DNA from 4 places in the Tepidibacter aestuarii genome. Region 3 is predicted to be linked to each of the others. Evidence: riboswitches for the same ligand, from Rfam matches in the RefSeq annotation. Region 3 holds a riboswitch; each other region holds the start of a gene.

Region 1 (8,341 bases), 280 kb from region 3:
ATACGAAATCTTAAGGTTTAATCTAATCCTAATTATAAAATAAGGGGGGATTTAACAATGAGTGAAGCAGTTATTGAGAAAAAAGGTCATCCAGCGGGTTTTTGGCTGGTATCAACGCTTCAAATATTTGAAAGATTTAACTACTATGGTATGAGAGGTCTGTTGATGTTGTTTTTAACAACAACTGCAATTCAAGGGGGACTAGGACTTGATACTGTTACAGCGGCGACTATTTATTCTACATTTACTATGAGTGCATATTTTGCTCCACTATTAGGTGGATATATATCAGATACGTTTTTGGGAAAGAGAAGCACTTTCTTTATTGGTTCTATATTTATAGCTATTGGAACCTTCATGCTGTTTATGACTAATACAAAAACTATGTTGTATGGATCTTTAATGTGTATTGTAATTGGTAATGGTCTTTGGAAGCCTAATATAACTTCTATTGTAGGGGATTTTTATGATAATAATGACCCTAGAAAAGATGGAGCATATTCTATTTTCTATACATTTATAAATATAGGTGCTCTTTTAGCTCCTTTTATATGTGGTACAGTTGCAGAAAAAATATTTGCAAAAACAAATGGAACAGAAGTGATTAGTTATGGATATAAGTATGGATTCCTTACTGCATCTATAGGTATGTTAATTGGAACTGTAATATATATATTATTTGGTAAAAAATATCTTGGTGATGTTGGAAAATATGATGCATCTAAAAAACAAGCTAAAAATAAAGATTTAAATAAGTCAGAAAAACAACCTTTAACAAAGGATGAAAAGAAAAGAGTTTTTGCAATTTGTGCACTTTCTTTCTTTGTTATCATTTTCTGGGCTGCATTTGAGCAAGCAGGTTCCAGTTTAACTATGTATACACATGATTATATTAATAGAAATGTAGGTGGATTTGAGGTTCCAACAAGCTGGTTCCAATCTATAAATCCATTTTTATGTATAGTTTTAGGTCCTATATTTGCTATGTGGTTTATTAAGCTGTCTAAGCGTGAAAAAGGAGATATTCCTACAGCAACAAAAATGGGCTATGGATTAATTATTCTTGGTATTGGATTTGGACTTATGGCTGGGGCAGCTCTTGAGAGAGGAAATTCAACTGATATAGCAGTAAAAGCAAATATATTATGGTTATTTGGTGCATATACTATGCATACAGTTGGAGAAATGTTCTTATCTCCTGTTGGATTATCTATGGTTAGTAAGCTTGCTCCAAAGCAAATTGCCGCTATTATGATGGGGGTATGGTTATTTGCAACTGGTGTTGGTAATTATATTGCGGGTATGTCTGCAGCCTTTGTTGAATCGTGGGGAGGACTTCAAGTGTTTGGATTGGTAACAGTAATAACTATAGGTTCAGGAATTATTCTTTGCCTACTTAGTCCAATTTTCCAAAAGATTATGGTTTTAGATAACGAATAATTTAATATATTAATACCTTGTAGTTTTTTACTATAAGGTATTTTTTTGCCATTGAGTTTTATAATGTGTCATATAAAAATGATATATTATAAAAAGTGAAAGGAACACAGAATGCGTTTACATGTAGTATCAATATTCTTAGCCTATATCTAAATACTAAAAAATAGTATTTAGATATAGGCTTAAGTTTTATCTAGCTTAAATACTCGACCACTGTAAACGATCAAATAACCTATTCCATATCTTGATACCAAGAACTCTCCAACTATAACTCCAACCCATGACATACCAATATTGATCTTAACTATATTTATAATATTACCTATATTAGAAGGAAGAATAAGCTTTGTGAGTATTTGATATTTAGTTGCACCAAAGCTTTTTAGCATTTTAATTTTTTCTTCTTCAACGGTTATGAAGTAGTTATAGGCTGAAAGTATTGTAACTACTATTGATATGGTAACAATAACTACTATTCCAGTAATTCCAGCTCCAGCCCATATTATAAGTATAGGAGCAAGAGCCGTCTTTGGGAGAGCATTTAACACAACTAAGAATGGGTCTAGTATTTTAGCCAAGTTTTCATTCCGCCAAAGCATTATAGCTATTATTATCCCACCTACAGTTCCAAGAATAAACCCTAAAATAGTTTCATAAACAGATATTCCTACGTGTTTAAATATTTCTCCATTTGAAGAATATTTTATAAATAGCTTGAATATATCAGATGGCTTACTAGTTAAGAATACATCTATAAAGTTTAGATTAGCAGCTACTTCCCAAATGAGTACAAATAGCACAAGTACTAATATTTGATAGAGTATAATTTTTCTTTTGTTTGATTTAACTGATTTTAAATAAGCTTCATATTCGCTAGAGAAGTTTGTCTTTTTCATCGTTGATATTAGTGAGTATAATCAATAGTCTATTTAAGTATGGGATAGCATCTCTGCTGCATTGTATGAACTTCTTACTAAGGGCTTCGTCTTTATACTTCTTAAATATATGTGCATGAACATATTCAACAACAGGATAATGTTCTTTGCTTGGTGCTAGATATTGACCTATTGTCAAATAATCACATCCTACTTGCATTAAGTCTCTAAGCAAGTCTAACACCTCATCTTCTCTTTCTCCTAAGCCTACCATAATACCTGATTTTGTATATATACTAGGGTCTATCTTTTTCACATTCTCTAATACTTTTAGAGATCTTTCATATATGGCTTGTATTCTACAGAGCACTACAAGCTTGAAATGATGTGCATTTGTATTAAAATTAAAGGCAAAGCCATGCATAGTTACTCCTCTTTTCACAGCTAATCAGATAGCAACTATTTTATCATTGCCTACCCATCCTCCTGTACCTTTAGCTGCTGGGTCCTTTTCTTTAATAACATTTATTTCCCTAATTATAGTTTTCATATTAATTCCTTCTTAAATAATTTCTAGTAAATATATGGAATTTATGATGATTATATAAATGCAATATATCAATATGATATATCAATATGATAAAAATATCGATATGATTTTTTACTAGTACCTCTTTTTATAGGAATAGGGTTGATATCGTTTTTATTGGATGATTCATAGACTATCTGGTCTTTGACATAGGTATAGTCACCTATAATTGTTAAAGAAGTATGTTTAGAGACTACGTATAATAAATTATATATATAAAAAAATATCAAAATGATAAAAAATACTTGAAAAAGCCATAATAAGAGAATATAATTAAAAATAAATTAATATCAAAATGATAAAATTCAAAATTAAGGTGAGTGTAAACAGTTTGTAAGTATACAACGTATTATTTAATCCTGAGTATCCATATAGTAATAATTAAAAATAATAGTAATAATATAGGTGGTAAAATTATTGCAAAATTGGAACACTTCAACCCACTTGGAAGTGTAAAGGATAGAGTCGGCTATGCAATGATTATTGATGGTGAAGAGAAAGGCTTGATTAAGGAAGGAACAGTGCTAATTGAGCCGACAAGTGGCAACACTGGTGTGGGACTTGCTTTTGTTGCTGCATCCAAGGGGTATAAACTTATCCTTACAATGACTGATACTATGAGTGTAGAAAGAAGAAATCTACTTTCTGCTTTAGGGGTGGAACTAGTATTGACTCCTGGCGCAAAGGGGGTGAAAGGTACAATTGACAAAGCTTTTGAACTGGCTGAAAAATACGAGAATTCATATGCATGTCAGATTAACATTTGCACATTAAAAATTGAAAATAATTACTTATCAAGAGAGACGGAGGGAATAGGCCCTATGAAGTCCAGCAACAACTGTCAGTTGGAGAACTGCCAGTCACGTGCTAATTCCTGCAGTTAATAATTTTGCTGAAAGATGAGTCACTCATGTACTTCTTTAGGTAAAAATAAGGAGTGCTTTTTTATAAATAGAAAATAAGGAGGCAACAATGGTTAGAATACCGAAAGGCATAATAAATGCTCAATATGATTACATCGAAAAAGCGAAAGCCTACATAGGCGGGGAAATACCTTTTGAAGAGTTTAAGCATTATGCATCGCCTATGGGGGTATATGCTCAGAAACGCGAAGGGACATTCATGGTAAGGCCAAGGATATTTTCGGGCATCATCACTAAGGAAAAACTAGAAGCGGTTGTTGAAATAGCAAAGAGGTTCTCTGGTGGGGAAATCCATCTGACAACCCGTCAGGATATTCAGTTCCACGGATTGAGTATCGAGGATACAATTGAGATATTTGAAGTACTGACACCTCTTGGTCTCATTGGCAAAGGCGCTGGGGGGAATGCCATAAGAAATATTAACTGTTCACCTTTATCAGGAGTAGAGGTAGGAGAAGTGTTTGATGTTAACGAACATGCGAAAAAGGCAACTGAATTTATCTTGCAAATGGAGGGAATGACGAAACTTCCAAGAAAATATAAGATTGCAATCTCAAACTCACCAAAGGATACTGCTTTTGCAACAATATCCGATCTAGGTTTCATAGCTAAAATTCAAGACGGAAGAAGAGGTTTTGAATTGTATGGCGGTGGCGGTCTGGGCGGTGTTCCAGATATAGCCCTGAAGTTAGAAGCATTTATTCCAGAAGAAGAGATACTGTATCATATTGAAGCCATGAAAAGGTTGTTTGAAGACGAAGGGGACAGAACAAACAGGAATAAAGCAAGGATCAGGTTTATTAAATACCGTTTAGGTAATGAGGCCTTTACAGAAAAGTACAGGGTGTATGTAGAGAAAGTGAAGTCAGAGAAAGATCTCTATATAGAATTTAAATCGGATGTAGAGTTAGATAATAAATTAGGTGAAGGTACAAATAAAAGTTTCGAAGGACTGAGGGATTTCAGAGTAATTAATCAGAGAAACAAAGGTTATTACTCCTTATATTTGCACCCTGAAAATGGTGATTTGAATGTAGGAGATTTAGATAAAATTCTCGATATAACTGATTTGTTGGACTATGACGTGGAATTTAGATTGTCAAATTCTCAAGGAATTTATATTCGAAATGTAAAGGAGAAAGATGTAGAGAGTTTCATAAAGTCTATTTCTGCTTTTACCAAGGAAACAGATATTGAAAACTCCACGACCTGTACTGGAGCAAAAAATTGTAGAATCGGACTGTGTAATTCTCAGGGATTGCTGAAGGAAATCAATAAAGTCCTTGAAGGTTACAGTATTGAGTTTAAGAGCCAATTACCTAAAATCCATGTATCTGGTTGTAGAAATTCCTGTGGATGGCATCATATTGGTACTCTAGGTTTTTCTGGTGCGGCAATTAAAACTGAGAGTGGTTCGATTCCTGCATATACAGTTCATATAGGTGGGCGAGTAGGAAGCGAAATTTCAAAGCTGGGAGAAAACAAAGGTGTTTTACCAGCTCGAAAGGTACCTCGATTTGTTGATAGGTTGCTTGAGAGATTTGAAAAATGTGAAATTAAGGACTTTGATAGGTTTATTGATGTCAATGAAACCTTAATAATAACCCTGATTAATGAGCTTAAAACGGTAGATGACATTCCAAAAGATATAAAGTATTTTGACTTTGAAAATCAAAAACCTTATTTATCAAAATAGAAGCTAACTAGTAAGTGGAAATAGATGAAGATTTATAAATTTGAATAATGTGATGATAGGAGGTAAGGGGAAGGTGAATAAAGCTGAAAAAAATATTGTTTGGCATTCTATGAATATAACCAGAGATGATCGTGAAAAATCCTTAAAACAGACAGGTCTGTTGTTATGGTTTACTGGTCTTTCTGGATCGGGTAAGTCCACTATAGGTTCTGCAGTAGAGCAAAGACTATATGATCTCGGGAAAGCCACATATCTCCTTGATGGTGACAATGTCAGGCATGGATTGAATAAGGATTTGAGTTTTTCGGAAGAAGACAGGAAAGAGAATATCAGACGGATTGGTGAAGTTGCCAACCTCTTTGTGGATTCCGGTTTGATAATCATAGGTTCATTCATCTCCCCATATATAGAGGGTAGAGATCAAATAAGAAAATTATTAGGAAATAGGTTTATAGAGATATATGTGGATTGCAGTTTGGAGACTTGCGAGCAACGAGATCCCAAAGGCTTATATTCGAAAGCCAGAAACGGTGAAATTAAGCAGTTTACGGGAATTGATTCAGAATATGAAGTTCCGGTTAATCCCGAAATAGTAGTTAAGTCAGATGAAATGACTGTAGAAGAGTGTGTTGATAGGATTATCAAGTATATTGACGGGAAAGTCTTTTAAGAAAATAGAAAAAGAGAAAGGAAATGCTTATGAATTTGCAGATAAAAACATTACAAACAGATGTACTGATAATAGGTGGCGGTGCTGCCGGGTGCTTCAATGGGATAAAGCTGGCCGAAAACAGTAGTCTGCAAATCATTGTGGCTGACAAGAGCAATATTGTTAGAAGCGGTTGCCTTGCAGCAGGAGTAAATGCTCTAAATGCTTATATAGGCAAAGGTGAGACACCTGAAAGTTTTTTGGACTATGTTAGGGAGGATTCGGAAAAAGTAATACGAGAAGACCTTGTTTATTCCATAGCGCAACGATTAAATGATGTTACTAAGAAGATTGAAGCCTTGGGACTGCCGATTTTAAAAGATGACAACGGCGATTATGTTATGCGGGGGAAGCGTAGCATCAAAATTAATGGGGAGAATATTAAACCCATTTTGGCGGGGGCTTTAAATCAATTTGATAACATCAAGGTTTTAAATAATCTGGTTATTATTGATTATTTGATGAAAGATAACAAGGTTATAGGTGCTTATGGATTATCACTAAAAGATGCTTCGGTATATTTCATAAATAGTAAAATGACTGTCTGTGCAACTGGAGGTGCATCGGGGATATATAAGCCCAATAATCCAGGATTTTCAAAGCATAAGATGTGGTACAGCCCTTTTAATACAGGGGCAGGGTACGCAATGGGTATTAGAGCTGGTGCAGAGATGACTACTTTTGAAATGCGGTTCATAGCATTGAGATGTAAAGACACAATTGCACCAACTGGGACCATAGCACAAGGCGTCAATGTAGGGCAAGTTGATAGAAATGGGAATGAATATGTACCTCGCTACGGCAAGGGGACAACTCCTATACGCTTATTGAGCACAGTGAAGGAAAATCGCAAGGGCAATGGACCTTGCGCCTTGAATACGAAAAGCATAACAGAAGTGCAGGAAAAGGAACTGTTTAAAGCCTATCTGAATATGGCACCATCTCAGACCCTTAAATGGTTTGATTTGAATGAGTCTCCTTCAAAGTATAATGTCAAGATAGCAGGAACCGAGCCATATATTGTTGGAGGTCATACCGGTAGCGGGTATTGGGTTGATAAGACCAGGAAGGCAACGTTAAGGAACCTATATGCTATCGGCGATGTTGCCGGAGGCAGTCCAAAGAAATATGTGACTGGGTGTTTTGCAGAAGCTGAGATAGCAGCAGAATCAATTTTGAGAGAAATCGACGTAATCGAGCTAGATAAAACAGCTGATGAAATTGCTTTAGAGTTATTTGAATCAGTAAAAGGTAGATTGGAGTATGATCGAGATTCCTATATAAAGATTCAGTCATTAGAGAAGGAAATGCAGAGTGTCATGGACGAATTTGCAGGGGGTATCTCTACAGGCTATGAATACACATTAGGAAACTTACATATAGCGGAAGAGCGGCTTATGGAATTGATGAAGGAGGCAGTAGTTATGAAAGCCTCTAACCTTCATGAACTGATGTTTATATATGAAATCATAGATCGTTTATTTGTTGCAAATGTATTGCTAAAGCATATGGAAGCCCGTAAGGAAACCCGATGGAGAGGGTATCAAGAAAATCTAGACTTTAGTTATAAGGATGATGAGAACTGGCTTAAATATGTTAACTCAAGATATGTTAATGGCAATGTTGAAATTATACTTAGGAATCTTGTAGGAAAGGATGATGCTTATGAGCATCAGAATTAATCGAAATAAATGTATTAGTTGTTCAAAGTGCGAAAAAGTGTGTCCGGGTAATTTGATTCAAATGAATGATAAGAGGAAAGCTGAAATCAAGTATAAAGACCAATGCTGGGGTTGCACAGCTTGTCTTAAGGAATGCGGCCAAAAGGCAATAGAATTTTATTTAGGTGAAGATATTGGTGGGCGAGGATCATATTTGACTGCTAGAGTTAATGAAACTGAAGTTGAATGGACAATAACCAGTCCTAATGATAAAAAACATGTAATAGTGGTGAATAGGAAAGATGCAAATAAGTATTAACCTGGATTAAGGAGGGGAAGAGGTGCAATTTAAAAGAGAGTTGGAATTGGCCAAAACTTTGGCTATTGAAGCTGGAAAAGTGATTCTTGAAATCTATAAAACTGATTTTGATGTAGGTTACAAAGAAGA
Region 2 (8,341 bases), 1.3 Mb from region 3:
TAATCGCCTATTTGAGGAAGTGTTTTTCCAACTCCTTTTCCAGGAAGAATAGGGCCTTCTCTGATTTGAATATTGCCTATATTATTAACTTCTCCTAAACAAGCATCTATAGCTACGAAATTAGCTTCTGGATGTTTGTTTTTTATATAATCTAGTGATTCATGAATATTCAAGGCATGAATAGGATCATCCAAAGTTCCATAAATAGGATATTTATAATCACTGTTCTTTAGCATAGTTCCAACTAGGGGACCTAGAGAATCGCCTATGCATCTATCTGTTCCTATACAAATTATAACCGTGTTATCGTTGATTATAGTTGTTAAAATTTCTTTCAAAACACAAATGACGTTTTCTTCTTTATAATTTGCCTTAGCTAAATACACAGATAGCACCTCCTAATTAATTATATGGAGAAAATAAAAAAATATGAGAAAGTTTAAATCTAAACTTCCTCATATTACATGGTATGCTTAAAACTATGATATGGTTCTTGAAAAGCGTATAAAATTTTATGTTATAGTTTTTTTCGAGAACTTACGATGACAGTACTTATTAATAAAATTTAAATTTTTAATCAGACAAGCTTTTATAAAATCTTTAGTTAAAGAGCTTTCTATAAGTATATTCTATATCTGTTCCGTCTATATTAATTAGAAGATATCTATAATCATTTAAGAAGTCGTTTTTATATACATCTTTGTAGTCTGGGATGCTTATAAACCTTACATTATCTTCTACTGTTTGATTAAAATCATTTCCTCTATAAACAACGTAGACATTCTTATCTTTTGAAGCTTCGTGTAGAGTTCTTTTGAATTCATAAGCTTCATCTTTTATTTTTAAGGATTCTTTAGAATTAAGCACTATGAATATATTATCAAGTGTAGTATCTAGTGAATTTCTAAAAAAGTCCCATTGACCCTCTGATTTAAAGAAACCTCCATTTGAGCTGTTAAGATTTATTATAAGGTTGTTGTCTACAACTTGACTTGAATAAGATCCATTAAAGTTGTAGTAAGGTTTATTTAGTTTTTCTTCAAATGCTGCATTTGAATTAGATAATAATAATAAATTATCTGCATTTTTTTCTATATCTTGTCTATATTTTATATGAATTAGATTATCAAGTAGTGTGTTAACTTTATTCATATCGCTTAAAAAAGCTATATTTATACCTTTCTCTCCCAATTCATCCACTAAATTAGGGTCTGTATTTGATTTTCCAACTATAGTTATAGGTATAGAGACATCTTCACCTTCATATTCTACATGGATAATACCTTCTCCTGAACTAGTTGGAGTAAATACATTTTTATCAAATGTACCATCTATTCCTGATACACTAAAATCTATATTTTCAACAGGTATATTAAGTGGGTCAAGGTCTGAATCGAATGTATTTACAGTAAGCTTGAACCTTTCATCAACATATCCAAAATCTTTGTCTATGAATGCTTCTATAGAATCAAACTCATCTTTTTCACCTGTTGATTTAATGGCTAAAGAATCAACTATCCTTCTTTCGGCCCCACCTACTAATGTGTTTACTATAGTATCTTTTACTATAAGATCGGTAGATCCTCCTCCATCGAAAAGCATAGCATCCTTGCAACCTAAAGATTTCATGTAATTAGCAACATCTTCTTCTTGCATACCTATAACATTAGGAAGTCTTCCATCTGTTGTAAATAGGATAAGTTGATTGTCGTAAGTCAAACCTACTGCAGATCTTTGGCTTTTACCAGAGACTTTTTGTGTTGGGGGGTATATCTCTCCGTCTTTTAATATTAAGCTTCCGCCTCCTAAAGCAAGATCTATATTATTTTCATAATCAAGGCTGAATGTAGAATTTAGTTTTAGCTCATCACCCAGACTGAAAGAATCTCTAAGTGTTATGCCGTTATTTCCAGCAGCTAACAATACATATCCATTGTCTGGTATTTCAATTGAAGGTTGTCCATATCTTATATCTGTAACGACATCATCTACAACAACTACTTCACAAAGGTCGTAGTAAGTATCATTAGCTCCTGGTGAGTTTTTGAAATATTCACTTGTATACATAACTATGTTTCCGTAATATGTACTAGGTTTATTTACAGCTGCTATCGGAAGTTGTGTATTTTTTGTTATATCAGTTATACTTACATCTGGTTTTAAGTAACTAAAGAAAACATTTTTATCTTTATCAACTAAGAACGATGAGTACTTATTTATTTGATAATGAGGATTTGATAAGACTTTACCATCCTTAACCATAGGCCCTAATGAAAATGCAGGACTTGACATACTAAAGAAGTCTCCGTTTATAGCGGCTAGTATATCGCCATTATCTTTATTTAGAGAATCATTTTTTACCATATCACTGACTTTTTGAGTCTTACTAAACCCGTCTTTGTTGAATAATAAATCTAATTTTATGTCAGGATTATCTAAGTCTACATAAACTAGATTTATATTTTGTATACCGCTTTCTGTGAAAGAGTAAACATTTTTATATGTTACGCCCTTTGCAAGCATTATTTCTTTTTGACTTTCTCTTATAACTGAGTTTGCAAATATACTAGTTGAAGATGAAAGTATAAAGAAACCTGCTAACATAAAGCTTATAAGTTTTTTATTCATAAAAATCACTCCTTTTCTAATGACTCAGGTTTAAACCATAATTGAGTTTGTTCTTTATTTTGCATAGCTTTAAGCATTTTCTTTTTAAAATCGGGAACCTTACCTCCTAGGTCTCGTACAATTTCATTTGCAAATTCTCTTTTTGTCTTGCCGTCAACAGGGCAAGGGCTTTTGAGAACTGGTAGACTATTTCGTTCAACTGATTCTATTATGCTTTTCTCTGATATATATATTAAGGGTCTAATAGTAGTTATATCTGTTCTATCAAGGTATGTAACTGGCTTGAATGTATTAATTCTTCCTTCGTAGAACATGCTTAAAAATAAAGTTGATATTCCATCGTCAAGGTGGTGTCCTAGTGCTATTTTATTTATTCCTCTTTTTTTTGCTTCGTCATTTAAAGCTCCTCTTCTCATTTTAGAGCATAATGAACAGGGGTTAGACTCTTTTCTTTCATCGAATACTATTTTAGATATTTCGGTTTTGATTATAGTATAGGGAACATCTATTTCCTTTAAAAATTTTTTAGCAGCATCCAAATTCATATTTTCAAACCCAGGGTCTACTGTTATAGCTTCTAGCTCGAATTTATTAGGAGAGAATCTTTGAAATAATTTAAGTGCGTATATAAGAGATATACTATCTTTTCCTCCAGAGAATCCTACTGCTATTTTATCGTTATCCTGTATCATAGTGTAATCATCACAGGCACGCCTTATTTTTCCAAGTATTTTTTTCATTTTGCCACTCCTTGTTATGTAGTTGCAATTCAAATATTTACCTTACAAAGAATATAATGTAAGTGGAAAACTTTAGTATGTATACAATATTTGAATCTATACAATGAGTTTATATTAAAAATAATATAAATTCAATTACAATAAGATTAAATTTTAATATATAATAGAGGTATTGAATTTTGAAAATGAGGAGTGACAATATCAATGATTTCAGAATATATACATTTGATTCTTATATCTATGGTTCCTATAATTGAACTTAGAGGGGCTATACCTGTAGGTATAATTCAAAATTTAAATCCTATATATGTCTACATATCGTGTGTTATAGGAGCTATAATTCCAGCTCCGTTTTTGATAATGTTTTTTAAGGATTTACTTAAGTGGTTAAAAAAGAATAAATATTTTAAATGGTTTGGAGATTTCTTAGATAATAAGGTAAATAAGAACAGTGATAAGATAATGAAAAGAAAATTATTGGGCATAATACTATTTGTTGGAATACCTCTTCCTACTACGGGAACATGGACGGCAGCCATGGTTGCCTCTGTTTTCAACATGAGGATTAAAGATGCTGTACTAGGAATTGTTATTGGTAATATATTAGCTGGAATGATAGTTTCGTTTATTACATTAAATTTTACTTAAATACTGATTGACAAATGAATTTTAAAATAGTATTATAGACTGAGTCAGTTAATTGAATACAATCTTAATACCTTATTAAGAGAGGTGGAGGGAATAGGCCCGATGAAACCCAGCAACCATCCAGTAATGGAGAATGGTGCTAATTCCTACAAAGCTAAGCTTTGGAAGATGAGGTCTAATTTAAGTTCGAATTAGTCTCTTCTTTTGCGGAAGAGATTTTTTTATGTATAAAATAAAAAATTATATTGAAAATACAATATAGATAAATAAAAATAGGGAGGTACTAAAATGGCTAAAAGATTATTTACTTCAGAATCAGTTACGGAGGGGCATCCAGATAAAATATGTGACCAAATATCGGATTCAATATTAGATGCATTACTTGAGCAAGATCCTAACTCAAGAGTTGCTTGTGAGACATCAGTTACTACAGGACTTGTTTTAATATCAGGTGAAATATCTACTAGTGCTTACGTAGATATTCAAAAGGTTGTTAGAAATAGAATTAAAGAAATAGGATATGATAGAGCTAAGTATGGCTTTGATGGAGATACTTGTGCAGTACTTCTTGCTATAGATGAGCAGTCTTCTGATATCGCCATGGGAGTTGATGAAGCATTAGAGAGTAAAGAAGGAAAGATGGATGATGAGGTTGAAGCAGTAGGAGCAGGAGACCAAGGTATAATGTTTGGATTTGCTTGTGATGAGACAGAAGAGTTAATGCCTATGCCTATATCTTTATCTCACAAATTATCTAGAAAATTATCAGAAGTTAGAAAAAATGGTACTTTAAATTACTTAAGACCAGATGGTAAGACTCAGGTTACAGTTGAGTATGATGGAGATAAGGTTGTAAGAGTAGATACTGTTTTAATATCAACTCAACACAGTCCAGAAGTAACTAGAGAACAAATAGAGAAAGATTTAATAGAGCATGTTATAAATCCTGTTATACCAGAAGAATTATTAGTTGATACTAGAATATTAGTTAATCCAACAGGAAGATTCGTTATAGGAGGACCTTGTGGAGATGCAGGTCTTACAGGAAGAAAGATAATAGTAGATACTTACGGTGGATACTCAAGACACGGTGGTGGAGCTTTCTCAGGAAAAGATGCTACTAAGGTTGATAGATCAGCAGCTTATGCAGCAAGATATGTTGCTAAGAACATAGTTGCAGCAGGACTTGCTAAGAAATGTGAACTAGAGTTAGCTTATGCAATAGGTGTTGCAGAGCCTGTATCTATAATGGTTGAGACATTTGGAACTGGTAAAGTTTCAGAAGAAAAACTAGTAGAGCTTGTTAAGAAGCACTTTGATTTAAGACCAGGAGCTATAATAAGAGATCTAGATCTTAAAAAGCCTGTATTCAGACATACAGCAGCTTATGGACACTTTGGAAGAACTGATTTTGATTTTGCTTGGGAGAGAACTGATAAGGCTGAAATACTTAAAAAAGAAGCATTACAATAATATATTTTTTATAAAAGAGGCTTGAATAAGCCTCTTTTATTTTGCTTAAAAGTATATATAAATACAAGATTATAGAATTCAAAATTTATGGACAATATCATAAATAAAAGAAAGTAAAATATTACAGCATCAATTATTTGATATAATAGTAGTATTATAATTATTTAGGAGAAGATATTATGGAAAAAATAAAGGGAATGGTAGTTGAGATTGTATTTAAAAACGATGATAATGGATATACAGTAGCCGCCCTTGAACACTCAAATGATGAAGTTACTATAGTAGGATGTATGCCAACTATAACAGTAGGTGAAACTATTGAAGTTGATGGCAAATGGATAAATCATAAGATGTATGGACCTCAATTTGAAGTGAGTTCATTTATTCCTTGCACACCTGAATCTGAGGAAGGAATATATATATATTTATCATCTGGAATGATAAAGGGGATAGGTCCTAAGATGGCTAGAAAAATAGTAGAGATATTTGGACTAAACACACTGGATGTAATACAAATGAATCCTGAAAAACTAACCAGTGTGGATGGAATAGGAAAGAAGAAGGCAGAGACAATAGGAAAGAGCTTTCAAGATAATAGAGAACTTAGAAACTTGATAATAAGTTTATCAAAGTACGGAATAACTCCTAATTACTGTCTTAAAATATATAAAAAATATAAAAACAAATCTATTCAGATAGTGGAGACAAACCCATATAAACTAGCGGAAGATATAAGAGGTATAGGATTTAAGCTTGCTGATAATATAGCAACAAAAATGGGTATAGATCCTTATTCAAAAGATAGAATAGCACAAGGTATAATATATACACTAACTCAAAGTTTAAGCGAGGGACATACGTACTTACCTAAAAGTAAGCTTTTAAAAGAATCTTCTAAATTACTCGAAATAGAAGTTGAATATATAAAAGATGTTATATTTAAACTTGCACTCGATCAAAAAATTCAAATAGAAAAGGGACCTATAGAAGATAACATATATTTGATTCCATATTACATATCTGAAAACGGAGTCTGTAAGAAATTAATAGAGCTTTCTCAATATGAATTCGACGATTTGAAATTAGATATAAATGAAGAAATATCTTTAATAGAAAAAGAAGATGATATAACTCTTGCAAAAAATCAAAAGGAAGCAGTAATACAAGCGCTGCAAAAAGGGGTTTTGGTAGTAACTGGAGGTCCTGGAACTGGAAAGACCACTACAATAAATACTATAATAAAGATATTTGAAAATTTAAAAATGAATATATATTTAGCAGCACCAACTGGAAGAGCTGCAAAGAGAATGAGCGAAACAACGGGAAAAGAATCTAAGACTATACATAGATTACTTGAAATGGGATACTCATCAGAAGATGAAGAAATGGTATTTATGAAGGGGGAAGACGACCAACTTGATGCAGATGTTGTTATAATAGATGAGGTATCTATGGTAGATATCTTACTCATGTATAATCTTCTTAAGGCTATAAAGGCTGGAACCAGAGTAATATTGGTTGGTGATTCAGATCAACTTCCATCAGTTGGAGCTGGAAATGTATTAAAGGATATAATAGATTCTAATATAATAGAGGTTGTAAAACTTGATGAAATATTTAGACAAGCAAAAGAGAGTATGATAGTAGTCAATGCGCATAAAATAAACAAAGGTGAAAAACTAGAACTTAACGCCAAGGGCAAGGATTTTTACTTTATTCCAAAGTATGAAAAAGAAGACATATTAAAAGAAATAGTAAATCTAGCATATAAAAGGCTTCCGGATTACTACAAAATAGATAATCTGAAGGATATACAAATATTATCTCCTATGAGAAAGGGAGATACTGGAGTATTTAATTTGAATTTATATCTTCAAAATGTTCTAAATCCAAACGATAAATTTAAAGTAGAAGAAAAGTTTCAAAAGAGGACATTTAGAGTAGGCGATAAAGTGATGCAAATAAAAAATAATTATACAAAGAAGTGGAAAAATGAGGACGAGACAAAAGATGGTGAAGGGGTATATAATGGAGATATAGGATATATATACCATATAGACAAAGAAGAAAAAGTAGTATATATACTATTTGATGAATATAAAATTGCGCAATACGATTATAACGAACTCGATGAAATAGACCACAGCTTTTGTACTACTATACATAAAAGTCAGGGGAGTGAATTTCCTGTAGTAATAATGCCTATAACATGGGCTCCTCCAATGCTTTTAACTAGAAATCTTTTATACACAGCTGTTACAAGGGCTAAAAAACTAGTAGTTTTAGTGGGGGATGTTAAATATTTAGAATATATGATAAAAAATAATAAAATATACGATAGACACTCAAACCTTAATATCAAACTTTCAAGATTTAAAGAGGAAGGGCTATTAATAGAATGATAAATGATTTTATAGATTATATATATCCTAGGAATATAAAGTGTATATTATGCAAAAATCCAATATCAAAGAATAACTCGTATTCCCTTTGTAAAGATTGCTTTAATAAATTAAACTTTATAAATAAAGGATGTTTAATTTGCGGGAAGCCATTAACCGATTTCTATAAAAATGATATATGTTTAAATTGTGAAACTAATGAATATGTTTTTACGAAAGCATTATCGTGCGTTGAATATGATGACAATATTCATAAACTAATATATTCGTTCAAATATGGAGCAAAAACTTATCTATCATATAATATTGCTGAAATTATGAATGATAAGTTGAAATATGAAGGTATAGATTTTGATTACATTATACCTGTACCACTTCATAAAAAAAGGTTGAGAAAAAGAGGGTATAACCAATCACTACTTATATCTAAACAGCTATCAAAAATTAATA
Region 3 (8,341 bases):
ATATAGATGCTATATCGAGTATTTTAATTGATTCAAATGATAAGTCAACTAAAACACTCTTTATCATTTGGATAGATTTATCCGATATTTCACCTTTATTTTGATTGTCTATGTTATCAATAATTTCATTTATAAAAAAGATATTGCCTTCACTTTCTTTATATATTTTATCCGCTATTTTTTTATTAAATTTATATTTAGAAATTTTTGATTTACATATCTCATATACCTGTTTTTGATCAAACCTTTTAAGTCTTGTATTTATCAGCTTTTCATTTTTAAACATAAAGTTCTTAAATCTATCTATGTTATATTCACAAGAAGCTCGAACAGTTGCTATCAAACTCACATTATCTTGCCTTATAAGCAAGCTTTCTAATAAGTTTATGCTTGTTTTATCCATCCAATGTATATCATCTACTAATATAACAATTTTTTTATGTACAGATACCTTTTCAACTATATTAACGATAGTATTTTTTATTGATTCAAGCTTTAACATATCTAATTTCTCATAATTGTCATAGTTTATATCGAACACAGGAAATATAGTATCTATATTTTTTTTCCAAGATTTCGGTATATATATTTTTTGATCTTCTATTATCTTACTTAAATTTATTAATATATCATTCCACGGCTTTAATAAACTATCTCTTTCCCCTTCATAACAAGTTATATCCACTATGTAACAATCTTTTTTGTTAATATTATTTATAATCTCATTTTTAAGCTTTGTTTTTCCTATTCCAAATTCGCCTGTTATAAGTATTGGTTTTGAATCTTTTCCTTTTATAAATTTATTGTGATTATCAAGTATATATTTTACTTCTTCATCTCTATAATAAAATAAGCTTTGTTTTTTTAATTCTATTTGGCTTATATTTTTTTCGTTTAATATCTTTTCATACAACTTGTAGGTGTTATCATCTGGCTTTATTCCAAGCTCTGAATCTAACATTTTTTCTAACTTATAATATAAGTTTATTGCCTTATAAAAAGACCCCTGTTCATAATATATATTCATCAAAGCTCTATATGCTCTTTCATCAAATTCATCCTCATTCATAAATGCCTTTGCACATACTAAAGCGTCTTCGTACTTTCTTTTTTTCATTAATGATTTTGTTTTATTGTATAATTTATCTATATTCATATCCTTGTATTTTTGTCGTTCATTATTTATCCACCAATTGAAATTTTCATTATTTTTTAATATAAGTCCTTTTAAAAATTCACATTTTCCATTTTCAAAATATACATCTTCTTTATTTAAAAAATTATTTAAATCTGTTTTTATATGTATCTGGGAATTTATGCTAACAGTACTTTTTTTAGGAGATATTATTATATCCATATCAAATACCTTTCTTATTTGATACATTGCATTTCTGAGGTTCTTCTTTGCAGTACATTCCTTTGAATCTTCCCATAAAAGATTGACAAGTTCATCTCGGCTAGCTTCTTTGTTTATTACTAAATAATAAAAGAGTGCCTCCGTTTTTTTGTAAGGAAAACAAATAATTTCATTATTTTTAGATACACTATGATTATTAAAAAATTTTATATTTATAATATCCATAACTACAACCCTCTTTTTATTAATTGTATTTTAGAAAATTTACGTTGTTCATATGATAAATGGTATAGTTTTTAAACTATACCATTTATCATTTTTTTTAATACTCTTAATTAAGTTTTCCTATCTTTTCTTCTATTTTATCAACTATTATATTTGAAATTATTAAATCTTCACATTTGTTTATTTCTTTATACATTATTATGTCTTCTTCTATAGTCTTAGTTTTTTCTCTTATAAGTTCATACGCTATACTAGTTCCAGCGCCAAGCCCCTTATTTCCATTAAGATCTATTCCCTGAGTAGCTCCTAACATTTCCATAGCAAGTACCTTTCTTACATTTTCCATTATTTCTCTAGCCTTTCTAGCGGCTATAGTACCCATAGATACATGATCCTCTTGATTAGCTGATGATGGTATAGAGTCAACACTCGCTGGATGTGCTAGTACCTTATTTTCAGAAACAAGTGCAGCCGCAGAATATTGAACTATCATAAATCCCGAATTCAATCCTCCTTTTTTAGTTAAAAATGCAGGAAGTCCTCCTAATGTAGGATTTACAAGTCTTTCAAGTCTTCTCTCTGATACGTTTGCAATCTCAGCTAAAGCTATAGCTAAAAAGTCAAAACTTAAAGCCATAGGCTGTCCATGGAAGTTTCCTCCTGATATAACCTCCTCTACATCTGGGAATATAAGAGGATTATCAGTTGCAGCATTTATTTCAATCTCTACCTTTTTCTTTATATAATCAATAGCATCCTTACTAGCTCCATGAATCTGAGGAGTACATCTTAATGTATACGCATCTTGAACTCTAATTTCACCTTGAGTCGTAGTCATATTACTATTATCTAGTATATTTAAAATGTTTTTAGCTGCATTTATTTGACCTTGATGTCCTCTAACTTCATGCACCTTTTTATCATAAGCTGTAACTATTCCATTAAGAGCTTCCATAGTAAGCGCTGCTGCCACATCTGCAGTCTTTAATAAATTAACTGCATCATATACAGTTAATGCTCCCACAGCAGTCATTACCTGAGTTCCATTTATAAGCGCAAGACCTTCTTTTGATGTAAGCTCTACAGATTCTATATCAGCTTTCTTTAAAGCATCTATACCACTCATTTTTTCACCATTGTAAACAGCTTCACCTTCACCAATCATAACTAAAACCATATGAGAAAGTGGTGCTAAATCTCCTGATGCACCAAGAGATCCCTTTTGTGGTATTAATGGATGAACACCCTCATTTAGCATTTTTATAAGAGTATTTAAAGTGTCTATTCTTACACCAGAATTTCCTTTAGCTAAATTGTTTATTCTAAGAAGCATTATACCTCTTGAAACATCCTCATCAAAGCATTCTCCTACTCCACAAGAATGACTTATTATCAGATTTCTTTGTAATGTCTTCGTTTCTTCTTTAGTTATAACAACATCTGAAAATTTACCAAATCCGGTAGTTATACCATAAACTATCTTTTCCTCATCAACAAACTTATCAACTATATTTCTAGCTTTTATAACTTTTTCCTGTGATTCTTTAGTAAGCTCTACCTTATATCCATTTCTAGCTACATTAACAACATCTTCAATAGTTAAACTCTTCCCATTTATGTATACCTTATTCAAAACTATACCCCCCCTTTGGAATTGTCTAAAAATTCGTTTTGTTTATAATTTATTCTATATTCATAATCGTTTTCCCTTTATCTTTTATGATATATTTTGTAAAACATTTATTTTTTTACATTTTATGTAAAACCCTACACACCGCTATATCACTTTATCTGAGCACAGTGATATATTTTATTTTAGCTTTTCATTCGACATTAAGCAGCCTGTTCAGAGCAAATATACTTATGAAATCCCCCTTTAGAGTATCAATGGATAACTTAGAAAAAGTGCACAAAAAAAGTAGGTTACATAACCTACTTTTTAAGTACACTCTGTCTTTCTATAAGACTATAAGGAAGAAGTATTTTTTTCTCTTCTAGTCCTTCATTATTTATCATTTTAACTATCATTCTAATAGATACAGCTCCCATATCATATATAGGCTGCTTAATAGTAGTAAGAGCTGGTCTGTATAAAGATGCTAATTTGATGTTATTATAACCTGATACAGATATATCCTCTGGTACCTTATATCCAGCATCTAATATACAGTTTATAACGCCTACTGCGATTTCATCACGAGATGCAAATACCGCATCTGGTATATTCTTTGACTCAAGAATCTCACTCATAAGATAATACCCAGATTCACTAGTGTCATCTCCTTCTTTTACAAGAGTTTCATCAATTTCGATATTTGCTTCATCTAGTGCATTTTTATATCCTCTATATCTATCTGAATCCATTATGTTGTCTTGTGCAGATGACTTCATAAATGCTATTTTTTTATTTCCATTCTCTATTAAGTATTTTGTCATGTCATAAGATGCTTTAAAATTATCAATACTTACAGAATAAACATCAAATTCACTTGCATTCTTGCTTATGTATACTGCTGGTATATTTGCTTTTTCTATTACATCTACATGGTTTTGATGCATCTTCCATGATACAAATATTATACCTGCCACTTGCTTTGATTTTAAAAGATTAATATATTTTAATTCTTCATCAGGTTCTCCATAGCTGTTACATAAAATAATATCGTAATCGTATATCTTACCTACTTCTTCTATTCCATTAAGCAGTTCTCCCATAAAAAAATCAGATATATCAGGAACTATTACTCCTATTAGCTGGCTTTTCTTAGTTACTAAGCTTCTAGCTAATGGATTTGGAGTATATCCAGTCTCTTCTATTATTTTTAATACTCTTTGTCTTATCTCATTGCTTACAGGTTTTGAATTGTTGATTACTCTTGACACTGTTGATATAGAAACACCTGCTTTTTTAGCTACATCTTTTATAGTAATCATTGTATCACTTCCTCTCATACTTTAAATTTTTTCCTTATTTAAAGTTTATATTCTCTATATTTATTAAATGTTAATTATATCACTTATCTATATAAAAAACAAAGAGCTAGATTTTCATCTAACTCTTTGTTTTTATTTTTAATATTAATGACAATCAAACTCGTTACAAGAACAAAGTATTAATATTAATATTAAGAATGGGATCCAATCACATATATCAAGATCATCTAAACAATCTTGGAATATTAAGAATAAGAAAAATAAAGCTATAATCCACCATCCATCAAAGTCATTAAAACAACCCATAATCTGACCTCCTTATAATTTTGAAGGAATTTCCTTCTTGATATATACTATGATTTTAGTTATTGATTTGTTATTAATTTGTTGGTTTTAATATTAGCAGCAATCAAATTCGTCACAAGCACAAAGTATCATCACTAGTATTAAGAATGGAATCCAGTCACATATATCTACGTCACTAATTGTATCTTGGAATAATACAAATAAGAAGAATAAAGCTATAATCCACCAACCATCAAAGTCTCTTAAACAACCCATAATACGACCTCCTTATAATCTAAAATTAACTTGAAGGTTTTACCTTCTTGATATATACTATGAATTTGACTTATAATTTGTTAACAGCACTTAAATTCGTCACCTGCACATAATATTAATATCAATATTAAGAATGGGATCCAATCACAGATGTCAAGATCATCCATACAGTCTTGGAATAATATAAATAAGAAAAATAAAGCTATAATCCACCAACCATCAAAATCTTTAAAGCAACCCATAACCTAACCTCCTTATAATCTAAAATTAATTTGACCTATAATTTGTTAATCACAATCAAATTCGTTGCAAGAACAAAGTATTAATACTAATATTAAGAATGGGATCCAATCACATATGTCAAGATCATCTATACAGTCTTGGAATAATACGAATAAGAAAAATAAAGCTATAATCCACCAACCATCAAAATCTTTAAAACAGCCCATAATCTAACCTCCTTGCTTATTTGAAGGTTATACCTTCTCATACATACTATGTAAATTGAGTTAATTTGGTTAATATATATGTATAAAAATTTTGTTCTTATTTATCAAAAAAGAAAAAAAGCTAGTTAAAAACTAGCTTTTTAGCAGAATCCACCATCACAGCAACAGAATAATACGATAAGTATTAGTATTATAAATAAGAAGTTGTTGTCATCTCCACATCCGCCGAAACAATCAAAATCACAACAGCAAAATAGTACTAATAATAACAGTATCCATATAAACCCATTATCGTCGTCACAGCCGCCAAATATGTTTCCAAATCCACCTCTAAATAATCCACTATTTTCACTCATTCTATTACCTCCCATAAATTAATATTAAAAGGTTATTTCCTTCTCATTTATGTTATGAGGTTTCATCTAATTTTGTTACTCTTATAAGCGTTTTTTTTAATTTTTTTTGTATTTCATCTTGTGACATTCTATTGTATGTGTTGTAGTCATCTATATTTTGTTTTAGTTTTTCTTTATTATTGAATCTATTGTTTATAGCTGTTTTTAATTTTTCTAATGAAACCATTTTATAGTCAATATATGTTTCAACGGATTTATTATTTTCAATGCTCGATAAACCACTTTTTAAATTATCTATCCGTCTTATGTAATCATTTATATTGTCTTGATTAATATGATTGTCATTAAAATCTTCAACTATAAAATTAGTTTCTCTTATATACGGATTTATATTTTTGACGTCATTTATTAATTTGTTCTGATAGATACTCAAGTTCATACAAAAAAACAGTACGTACAATATAAATATAGCTGTAAATTTTCTCATAAATTTCCTCCTTAGTATTGCTTTCATTATATTTATATTCATATTTGTACAAGTTATTACAGTTATTTAACTTAAAATAAAAAATTTATATTGAAAAATTTTCAAACATGTAATAAACTACTATTAAAAATATTACTTTATTACGTTTTAGGAGGTAACAAATATGTTTGAAAAAGTAAAAGAGATAATAGCAGATCAATTAGGTGTAGATGATATAGCTTCTATAACACCAACAACTTCTTTAGTTAATGACTTAGAAGCTGATTCACTTGATGCTGTTGAAATAATGATGGCTCTTGAAGATGAATTTGATATTGAAATTCCAGATGAGCAAGCTGAAAATTTCAAAAATATAGGAGATATATGTACATATATCGAAGCTAATAAATAAAAAGGATAAGAGGAATTTTCCTCTTATTTTTTTTGAATTTGAAAATAAAGTTTATTAAAATGAGCACTATTTCAGACTGCCGACAAAATATTGTTAACAGTCTTTTTTCAAAGTGATTTAATAATAAATATTTTTAAAAAATTTATTTTTTATATTGACATCGGAGAAAATTTCCATTAAAATTGATTTTAAATTAAAAAAATTAAATATTTTTAAGTAACTCTTATCAAGAGTGGCGGAGGGATCAGGCCCTATGAAGCCCAGCAACAGCTAGTATCTACTAGAAATGTGCTAATTCCTGCAGTAATATTACTGAGAGATGAGGGAATAAAATAGTTATACATAACTATTGTAATCTAACAACCATTTCTCAAAGACTATAGAAATGGTTGTTTTTTTATTCTTCTCATTTTAAAATTCAAATTTTAAAAGGAGGATTAGATATGAAAGAAAGAAAATTAAATTTTGAAACACTATGCATACATGGAGGATACAACCCAAAACCAGGAGAACCTAGAATATTGCCTATAATACAAAGTACAACATACAAATATGAAGATTCCGATCATGTTGCAGCTTTATTTGATTTAAAAGAAGAAGGTCATATGTATTCTAGAATAAGTAATCCAACAGTTGCTTCATTTGAGAAAAAAATAGCTCTTTTAGAAGGTGGTGTTGGTGCAGTCGCTGTATCGTCTGGTCAAAGTGCTACAGCTTTAGCCATTTTAAATATATGTACAAATGGAGATCATATTTTAGCTTCATCTACTTTATACGGAGGAACCTTTACTCTTATTTCTTCAACGCTTAAAAAATTTGGAATAGATGTTACGTTTGTAGATCCAAATTTGCCTAAAGAAAAAATACTAGAATATGCAAAAGAAAACACTAAATTAGTTTTTGGTGAAAGCATTGGAAATCCTGGACTTAATATTTTAGATTTTGATAAGTTTTCACAAATAGCCAAAACAATAAAAGTTCCCTTTATTGTAGACAATACTCTAATTACTCCATATCTTCTAAAACCTCTTGAACTTGGCGCTAATATAGTAATTCATTCAGCTACTAAATATATAGATGGTCATGCTTCAAGTATTGGAGGAGTAATTGTAGATGGAGGAAATTTCGATTGGACTAGTGGCAAATTTGATGAATTAGTATCCCCAGACCCAACGTATAACGGAATTAGTTATGTAGAAAAGTTTAAAGATCTAGCTTATATAACCAAGCTTAGAGTTCAACTTCTTAGAGATTTAGGAAATTGTCTAAGTCCTTTTAACTCTTTTCTATTCAATTTTGGAGTTGAAACACTTCACCTTAGAATGCAAAGACATAGTGAAAATGCATTAAAGTTAGCTAATTTTTTAGAAAAACATAGAAATGTAAAATGGGTTAACTACCCCTATCTTAAAAATAGCAAAACTTATGATAATGCACAAAAATATCTAAAAAAAGGCGCAAGCGGTATTCTAACCTTCGGTATTCAAGGTGGAATTGATAATGCTAAATCTTTTATTAAAAATTTACAACTTACTTCCCTAGTAGTTCATGTGGCAGACACCAGAACTAGTGTACTTCACC
Region 4 (8,341 bases), 1.6 Mb from region 3:
TGGAACAAGACCCTTTTTCTCTATATCCTGCACTTCTTTTTCAAAGTCATTAAGTACTTTTAGCTCATCAACTTCTTCATTCTCTTCATCAGCCTTATTATTTAAGCTATCAACAACTTCTATTTGATCTTTATTCAAATTTTTATTGTTCGTTTTATCTATATTAATAACCTGTACATGAGAATTATCATCTTGAACTTTTTTTTCTAAATTTTCTTGGTCAAAGTTTATATTCTCATCTATTTCTTGTTTGGAGACAATCTTTTTCTCTGTATTTTTTTTATCATCTGTTTTTTTATTTATGTTATTTATACTCATCATAATTTTTATTTTATCATTTTTGTATTTAATAGCTTGTATGTTATCATTCATATCTGTATTCATGGAAAAAATTGACGAAACCGTCAGTATATATATTAGTGTAAACATATATTTATTTTTATTTTTATATGTTAAAATTATAATTATAGGAAATAAGTATACTATAAATAATAAAATTTTATTCATAAAATTTCACCTCTTAATATTTTCTAAGTATTCCTTTATTATTGTTTTATAGATGAAATTTTATACACTTTCAGGAGGTCTTATGATGAATGTTTCACCTATATATCAAATATTAAGTATGATTCTCTTAATATATATTATCTATTTCTTTATAACTAAAATAATTAAACTGCCTACAAGAGTATATAATTATTTAGATAATATGGACAAAATAGAAAATGACGTAGACTATTCACGAAAAAAATAGATATTTCAAATAATTGCCTCACTTGTATTTATTTATATTTTTAGATATAATATTTTAGTTTTCATATATCTGTATATTTACAAGGGAGGTTTTTAGTTGAACAATGACAACAAGCTTGGGTATTTAGCTGTTATTTTAAGCAATATAATTATTGGGCTTGCTTTTTTATTTACAAAAAAAGCTGTAACTGCTACTGATCCTATAACTACTTTATTTTTAAGATTCTTTATATGCTTTATAGTGATATCCTTAACTATTTTATTTAAAATAGTTAAAGTTAATTTAAAAGGAAAAAACTTAAAAAATCTCATTTTTATGTCTATATTTTTTCCAAGTGGATTTTTCTTATTTCAAAGCTTCGGACTTAAATATGCCTCATCATCTGAAGCTGGGATTATAAGTGCTTTAACACCTGCTATAATATTAATTCTTAGTATTGTATTTTTAAAAGAAAAAACAAATATAAAACAAATACTATCTATTATTCTTTCAATATTTGGAGTTATATATATTTTTTCAATGAAAGGTATGTCCTTAAACTTAGATAACTTCTTAGGAATACTCCTCATTTTTATTTCTTGCATATGCTTCTCTATATTCAGTATCTTATCAAGAAAATTTTCAAATGAGTTTACTCCTGTTGAGATATGCTTTTTTATGCAGTTGTTCGGATTTATGGTGTTCTTATTTCTGTTCATCGTAAACAGAAATAGTTTCAGCAGTGCAGTTTCATTGTTTAAAGATTTATCATTTATAGGTCCAATACTGTATCTATCTGTTTTATCAACACTTATAAGTGCTATTCTTAATAACTATGCTTTATCTAAAATTGAAGCCTCAAAGGTAGGAGTATTTTTTAATATATCTACTATAGTATCAATAGCAGCTGGAGCATTAATACTTAATGAGAAAATATTTTATTATCACATAATCGGATGTACTCTTATAATAATAGGAATAGTTGGAGCAAATTACTTTTCTCCTAATATAGATACCAAAAATACATCTAAAAAATCAGCATAAATCCTAACGTACTTTGTTCTTCAAGTAAATACATCAACTCTTTTGAGTGACAAAATGCTGGATATTAAAATACCGCAACTGTGTTAAATATTTTAATATCCAGCATTTTAAATTAGTTCAAATTTGCTATATATTTTCTGCTATCGCATTCTTCTTAAATTCATGTAACCTCTAACACTAAATCTAAAAAAGAGGGTTATTGAAATGTTAGCTACTTTTGGGTTAATGTTTTTCCATACACCTTAGATTATGTCTACTGAATATACGTTAAGAAACTTTTTTGTCTGACCATAGGGAGTTTAAAAGTTTTAGTATGTTTAGTAGACACAATCTTTAGTTGTATAAAAATATTGACTAAGTAGCGGTATTTCAGTAATCCTCTTTTTTCGCTTACCCCATAGATTCACTTATTTAAGCTTCTCTAAAACCCCCTTAGCATATTCCTTAGCTCCAAACAGTGACATATCTCTATAGTTACCACACTGTATTTCGTTAACTGCTGGAATCTCATCAGCTTTTAGTACTTTCTCAAGACTATTTATAAGTGCTTTTAAAACAGTTTCCTCATCTATATCACCAACTAGTATAAGGTAAAATCCTGTTCTGCATCCCATAGGAGACAGATCTATAACATCATCTAGGTCCTCTCTTATGAATCCAGCCATAAGATGTTCTATAGCATGAATTGACGCAGTTGGAATAGCCTCTTTATTAGGTTGAGTAAACCTCAAATCAAACTTACTTATTATATCCCCTTTAGGAGTTTGAATTCTTCCACATTTTCTCACAAACGGAGCTTTTACTTTAGTGTGATCCATTGTAAAACTTTCAACTACAATATTTTTCATATTAAATCCCCCTTTATTTTTTACATGCCCAAGTTCTACAATTTGAACATGAGTTTATTCCTTTACATATTTCTTTTTTATATCCAGTTGGATAATTTCTTTCTTTTATTTGATATGACCATCCTATAATTGCCGTTACTGATTTTATAGGTTGTAATAAAAAGTTGGAACTTACATTTATATCTTTATGAGTTTTTAATATATCTAATATATTTTTTTGATATCTTAAATCCCAGTCTCCATATCCAGGACTAAATCTTAAAGACGAATGAATTCCGCTTAAAATATTTTTGCTTATCAAATAATTATGAAATTTATCTATTAGTATTTCAACTGCATGTGAACCCAAGATATCGGCTACAGAGCTTTTTTTAAACTCTAAGCTATGATATTTTTCTTTAGAATATTTATTAAGATAATCTCCTATGCTAAGAACTATTAATGTTATCTTATGACATCCAGAAAGACCTTTTGCTAAATAAGCGCTGTCTATCTCAATTTCATCTAGTACTACCTTATCCTTTTCTATGCTTTTTATATTAATATCTTTATAATAAATACAAGGCTTTATATATTTTTTAATTTCTAAAACATCATCTTCTAACCCTTTTAGTTCATCTACCCTTTGACATATACTATCAATTTCTTTTTCTATATTAAAGTTATATAAAACATTTACGTCCATAAAATTTCTCCATATATCATATTAATGAATCTACAAGCCTAACAGCACCAACTGCATCTTCACTATATCCATTTGCACCAGATTTTTTTGCAAATTCCTCTGTAACTACTGCACCTCCAGCTATTATTTTGATATCTGGAAGTTCTTTTCTTATACAATCTATAGTAGTAGTTATTTCAGGCATAGTAGTTGTCATAAGAGCACTTAAAGATATTACATCTGCATTTTCTTCTTTAGCTGTTTTTAAAAACTTATCTGCTGATACATTCTTTCCTAGATCCACAACCTTATATCCATGGGATCTTAACATAACGCTTACCATGTTCTTTCCTATATCGTGTACATCTCCTTTAACAGTTCCTATAACTACAGTTCCCTTAGTTTTAATATCAAATCTTAAGGTATTCTTTATAATATCAAATATCTTTTCAACTATTTCTGCACTAAGCATTAATTGTGGCAAGAAATACTCTTTGTTTTCAAATTTTTGACCAACTATATTAAGTGCTTTTATAAGACCTTCATCTATTATCTCTGACTTATCTACTTTATTATCTAAAAGTTTTTTAGCTATATCTATTGCTTTATACGAACCGTTTACTATGCATTTTTTAAGTTGATCAACTGATATAATATCACTTGGTTCATCTATTTCAGTTTTTGAAATACTTTTTTTACTGTTTAAGTTTATATAATTAATAGCATTTTCATCTCTATTTGATAAAACAGATGCTGCTTGATAAGAATTCATAATATTTTCATCTAATGGATTGAGTATTGCAAGGTCTAATCCATTTAAAATAGCCATGGATAAGAATGAACTATTTAACTTACTTCTGCTTGGAAGCCCAAACGATATATTACTAACACCTAAAACTATGTTTACATCTAGTTCTTCCTTTATAATTTTTATAGATTTTAAAGTTTCAATAGCTGCGTTATTATCTGTAGATACGCTTATACATAGTGGGTCTATGTATATGTCTTTTTTAAGTATATTATAAGCAATACATCTATCTACTATTTTCTTAGCTATTTCAAGCCTTTCTTTTGCACTATTTGGTATCCCATTTTCATCAAGAGTAAGACCTATAACCCCCGCTCCATATCTTTTGACTATAGGAAGTATAGATTCAAGGCTTTTTTCTTCTCCATTAACAGAGTTTACTATCGCTTTTCCGTGATAGTTTTTTAAAGCTTCCTCTAAAACATCTTTATCTGTTGAATCAATTGATAAAGGTGCATTTACATTCTTTTGAATCAAGTTTACAATGTTTTTCATAACATCTACTTCATCTATTCCATCAACCCCAACATTAACATCTATCACGTGTGCTCTGTTTTCAACTTGAATTTGCGCTTCTTCTTGCGCTATTAAAAAATCTCCATCTTTTATCTTCTGAGCTAGTTTTTTATTAGCTGTAGGATTTATTCTCTCCCCTATTATTTTTGGAAGATAGTTTTTGCCTGTCTTTACTATTTCTTCTCTACTTGCAAGTGTTGATACTTCTTCTAATTCTCTTTTTACAGGTTTGAAATCTTTAATTCTTTCTTTTATAAACTTAGTATGATCTGGTGTTGATCCACAGCATGAACCAAATATATTAACTCCTATCTCAAAATATGGTTCAATCTTTTTTATGAAATCCTTACCGTCTAGTGGATAATATATGCTGCCATCTTTCACAACAGGAAGTCCTGCGTTTGGTTGGACTATGACAGGTAATGAAGTATTTTTACATATCTTTTTAGTGACTTCTATTAATTCCTCTGGTCCTCCCGAACAGTTTACTCCAACAGCACTTGCTCCTAAAGATTCTAAAACTATTGCCGCTGATTCTGGGCTAACTCCTGTTAATGTTCTATCTCCCTCATAAGTTAAGCTGCATATAACTGGTATATCACAAACATCCTTTGCAGCTAAAAGAGCTGCTCTTATCTCTCCTAAATCATTGAATGTCTCAAGAAGTATAAAGTCTGGATTTTTACTTGATAAAGCTTTTATCTGCTCTTTAAATATTTCATATATTTCATCAAAACTATTATTCCCTATAGGCTCTACAAATTTTCCAGTAGGTCCAACAGATGCAGCTACATACTTATTGTATTTACAAGCTATTTTTTTAGCTATTTCTACTGCTTTTGTATTAATCTCATAAACTCTATCTTCAAGACTGTACTCTTTAAGCTTTACACTACTTCCACCAAATGTATTGGTAGTTATGACATCTGCTCCTGCCTTCAAATATTTTTCATGTATTTTAATAACCTTATCTGGATAATCTACATTCATAAGTTCGGGACAGTGACCGGGCTTTAATCCCTCCTGCTGTAACATAGTTCCCATGGCACCATCAAACACTAATAAACCTTCTAAAATCTTATTCATATCTATCACCCCTGTAATAATTCTATAGTCAAATCATAATCCTTCATAGGGAATATATGAACCCCTTTTGATACACTCTTTATATGCGAATGTATCTCTTTTAATATTTTAATTTTTTCTGTTTTACAATCTTTATCAAGTCTATCTATGAGTTTATTAGGAACATCTATTCCTGGAACATTATTATTTAGATACCTTGCAAACTTTACTGACTTTAAAGGCATGAGTCCATACAATATTGGAATATCTATATGTTCAACTTTTTTTGTGAATTTTTCTAGTTTTTTAATGTCAAATATAGGCTGAGTTTGAAAGAAGTTTACTCCACTTTCTATCTTTTGGTGAAACTTATCTATCTCTTTTTCTAAATCATCGCTACATGGATTTACTACTCCCCCAATAAAAAAATCAGTTTTTTCTTCTAATTTATTACCACTAAAATCAAATCCACTGTTTAACTTAGATACAACTTGAGTAAGACCTATAGAATCAGTGTCAAATACTCCTGTTGCATTTTTGTGATCTCCAACCTCTGGTTTATCTCCTGTTAATGTTAATATATTTTTAACACCTAAGGCATTAGCTCCTAGTAATTCTGATTGGATAGATATAATGTTTCTATCCCTACATGCAAAGTGAAATATAGCTTCAAGATCAAGCTTACTTTGTATTATGTTTCCTAAAGCTATAGGACTCATTCTCATATTCGCCATAGGATTATCTGGTATATTAACTCCGTCTATTAAGTGAGCTAATTTTTGTATCCTATCTACCTCAGATTGTGAACTACCCGATTTTGGTGGTTCTATCTCTATAGTGGTTACAAATTTGTTTTGTTTAATTTTTTCCTTCAATGTCTTCATGTTAATCCTCCCTATCTTATTAAGATCAAAGAGATAAGAGTCCTAATAAACAAAAAAACCTCTTTCAACTGAAAGAGGTTACAATCCATAGAAAACTTATCTTTCAGCTAATTAGCTGCTGGATTTAGCACCGATGCACATTCGTGCCGGTTGCCGAGATTTCACTGGGCCAGATCCCTCAATCTCTCTTGATAAGAGTTTATTTTGTTTTTTTACATACTATATCATCTTGAAATATATGTCAAGTGTTTTTCAGAATATTTTATTCTTTTTAATAATTTATCTATACTTTTTAAGACCTTCTTTAAAAGCATTAATAGTATCTTCATTTTCATCTAATCTATATACCCTTGCCGGATTCATGTTGCTATCCCAGTCGATTCCGTTCCACCATATAGCAACCTTTATGTTTTTGAAATATTTAATATTCCTAAACATTTCGTCCATCCATTTTACTTTATCTCCTCCCACACTATTACATCCAAACTCTGTAATCATAAATGGTTTATTAAAGTTTTTAATATATTCATTATAAAGAGGTATATATATTTCATTAAAATTTCTCCACTTTTCCCCTTCATAATATGTTCCAGCATTATATCCTGTAAGACCTATTATATCTACATACTCGTCTCCAGGATAATAATTCAAGCAGTTATTCCACTTAAAATCCGGAAAAGATACATCATGTGGATTCCATACCCAAAGGACATTGTCTACTTCATTAAACTCAAATATCTTATATACATATTTATATACTTCTTTAAATATGTCTGTATCCTTAGAATAATAGTAACTAGAATATGTACACCAATCTCCATTCATCTCATTATTCAACCTAAACATTATAGGATGGTTAAATTTTTTTATTTTTTTTGCATAATCATTTAGAAAATCATCGTATTTGCCATTTAATATATCATACATAGCAGATGGATTATCTTGTTTATCTAAATACATAGTTTGAAGTGTTAACAATACATATCTATCATCATTGTATGCATTTAATATCTCATCCATAGGGAAAGATTTGCTAGAAAAAGATTGATAGCTAACTAAAAATTTAAAATTATAATCTAGCTTTTTTTCAAGAGAATTTAGAAAATCAAGACTTTTAGGAGCATTCTTTTCAAAAATTCCCCATTTCAATTCTTTGTTTTCTGAAAAATATTTTTCGTAAAACAGCATAGTTTCTTCATTTAAATTTCTATTCTTTAAAGCTTCAAATGTTTTTAAATGACTACTTCCATCTAAAATCTTAAAGCTACTTATAATCTTCATATAATCTCTAGGATGCTCAAATGGTTTTGATGATTTAATAATTATTGTATAAACTTCATTTTCATTCTTTATAAATTCTGCACTTACATAATAGTTTTTATCATTTTTTAATTTTGAAAGCTTTTCACGCCTCCACTTTAATAAATGCACCTTAATATTATTTATTTTTAAATTTTTATCAAGCTCTATTATATGGTTTTTATTATTTGCAAATTTATTACTATAATTTATGTAAGCTGTAGGTGAATTTATACTGTTTTTAAAATCATCATGGTATATTTCTATCTTTGTGTTTTTGTCATATATAACTGTTCTGATATTTTTTAAAGATTTGTCTATATGCATATTTTTAGAATATTTTAATGTGTACAAATTATTAGAATCTACATAATCAATGTATTCATCATCAGCATAATTTTTATATCTTGCAAAATTAAAAATAGTTAAAACTGATATTGTAAATAAAAATAATATAATTAATATTTTCCTTATATTCAA

Evidence for each region. Region 3 has a riboswitch for S-adenosylmethionine ahead of M2214_RS12170 (O-acetylhomoserine aminocarboxypropyltransferase/cysteine synthase family protein). Riboswitches for the same ligand answer to the same signal wherever they lie in the genome.
Region 1: linked by a shared signal. The riboswitch ahead of M2214_RS13395 (nitrite/sulfite reductase) and the one ahead of M2214_RS12170 (O-acetylhomoserine aminocarboxypropyltransferase/cysteine synthase family protein) in region 3 are both predicted to bind S-adenosylmethionine.
Region 2: linked by a shared signal. The riboswitch ahead of metK (methionine adenosyltransferase) and the one ahead of M2214_RS12170 (O-acetylhomoserine aminocarboxypropyltransferase/cysteine synthase family protein) in region 3 are both predicted to bind S-adenosylmethionine.
Region 4: linked by a shared signal. The riboswitch ahead of M2214_RS01915 (methylenetetrahydrofolate reductase) and the one ahead of M2214_RS12170 (O-acetylhomoserine aminocarboxypropyltransferase/cysteine synthase family protein) in region 3 are both predicted to bind S-adenosylmethionine.

What each region holds. Positions count from the first base shown of each region.
Region 1 is NZ_OW235315.1:2,718,326-2,726,666, reverse strand. It holds gene M2214_RS13415 (peptide MFS transporter) at 58-1,440, shown strand; gene M2214_RS13410 (ABC transporter permease) at 1,623-2,336, opposite strand; gene M2214_RS13405 (lipoyl synthase) at 2,314-2,757, opposite strand; partial or broken gene M2214_RS18370 (pyridoxal-phosphate dependent enzyme) at 3,261-3,635, shown strand; SAM riboswitch class I at 3,693-3,810, shown strand; gene M2214_RS13395 (nitrite/sulfite reductase) at 3,877-5,523, shown strand; gene cysC (adenylyl-sulfate kinase) at 5,597-6,193, shown strand; gene M2214_RS13385 (adenylyl-sulfate reductase subunit alpha) at 6,223-7,914, shown strand; gene M2214_RS13380 (4Fe-4S dicluster domain-containing protein) at 7,898-8,212, shown strand; gene cysQ (3'(2'),5'-bisphosphate nucleotidase CysQ) at 8,235-8,341, shown strand, end outside.
Region 2 is NZ_OW235315.1:120,078-128,418, forward strand. It holds gene yyaC (spore protease YyaC) at 1-386, opposite strand, end outside; gene M2214_RS00635 (phosphodiester glycosidase family protein) at 601-2,628, opposite strand; gene M2214_RS00640 (tRNA 2-thiocytidine biosynthesis TtcA family protein) at 2,634-3,368, opposite strand; gene M2214_RS00645 (COG2426 family protein) at 3,573-4,016, shown strand; SAM riboswitch class I at 4,086-4,191, shown strand; gene metK (methionine adenosyltransferase) at 4,305-5,489, shown strand; gene recD2 (SF1B family DNA helicase RecD2) at 5,669-7,891, shown strand; gene M2214_RS00660 (ComF family protein) at 7,888-8,341, shown strand, end outside.
Region 3 is NZ_OW235315.1:2,439,038-2,447,378, forward strand. It holds gene M2214_RS12120 (AAA family ATPase) at 1-1,582, opposite strand, end outside; gene hutH (histidine ammonia-lyase) at 1,689-3,215, opposite strand; gene M2214_RS12130 (LacI family DNA-binding transcriptional regulator) at 3,515-4,516, opposite strand; gene M2214_RS12135 (hypothetical protein) at 4,661-4,822, opposite strand; gene M2214_RS12140 (hypothetical protein) at 4,916-5,077, opposite strand; gene M2214_RS12145 (hypothetical protein) at 5,158-5,319, opposite strand; gene M2214_RS12150 (hypothetical protein) at 5,365-5,526, opposite strand; gene M2214_RS12155 (hypothetical protein) at 5,667-5,882, opposite strand; gene M2214_RS12160 (hypothetical protein) at 5,935-6,369, opposite strand; gene acpP (acyl carrier protein) at 6,533-6,760, shown strand; SAM riboswitch class I at 6,981-7,086, shown strand; gene M2214_RS12170 (O-acetylhomoserine aminocarboxypropyltransferase/cysteine synthase family protein) at 7,204-8,341, shown strand, end outside.
Region 4 is NZ_OW235315.1:396,242-404,582, reverse strand. It holds gene M2214_RS01945 (hypothetical protein) at 1-372, opposite strand, end outside; gene M2214_RS01940 (hypothetical protein) at 593-754, shown strand; gene M2214_RS01935 (DMT family transporter) at 851-1,777, shown strand; gene M2214_RS01930 (S-ribosylhomocysteine lyase) at 2,185-2,625, opposite strand; gene M2214_RS01925 (hypothetical protein) at 2,639-3,310, opposite strand; gene M2214_RS01920 (homocysteine S-methyltransferase family protein) at 3,327-5,699, opposite strand; gene M2214_RS01915 (methylenetetrahydrofolate reductase) at 5,705-6,562, opposite strand; SAM riboswitch class I at 6,656-6,760, opposite strand; gene M2214_RS01910 (glycoside hydrolase family 26 protein) at 6,842-8,341, opposite strand.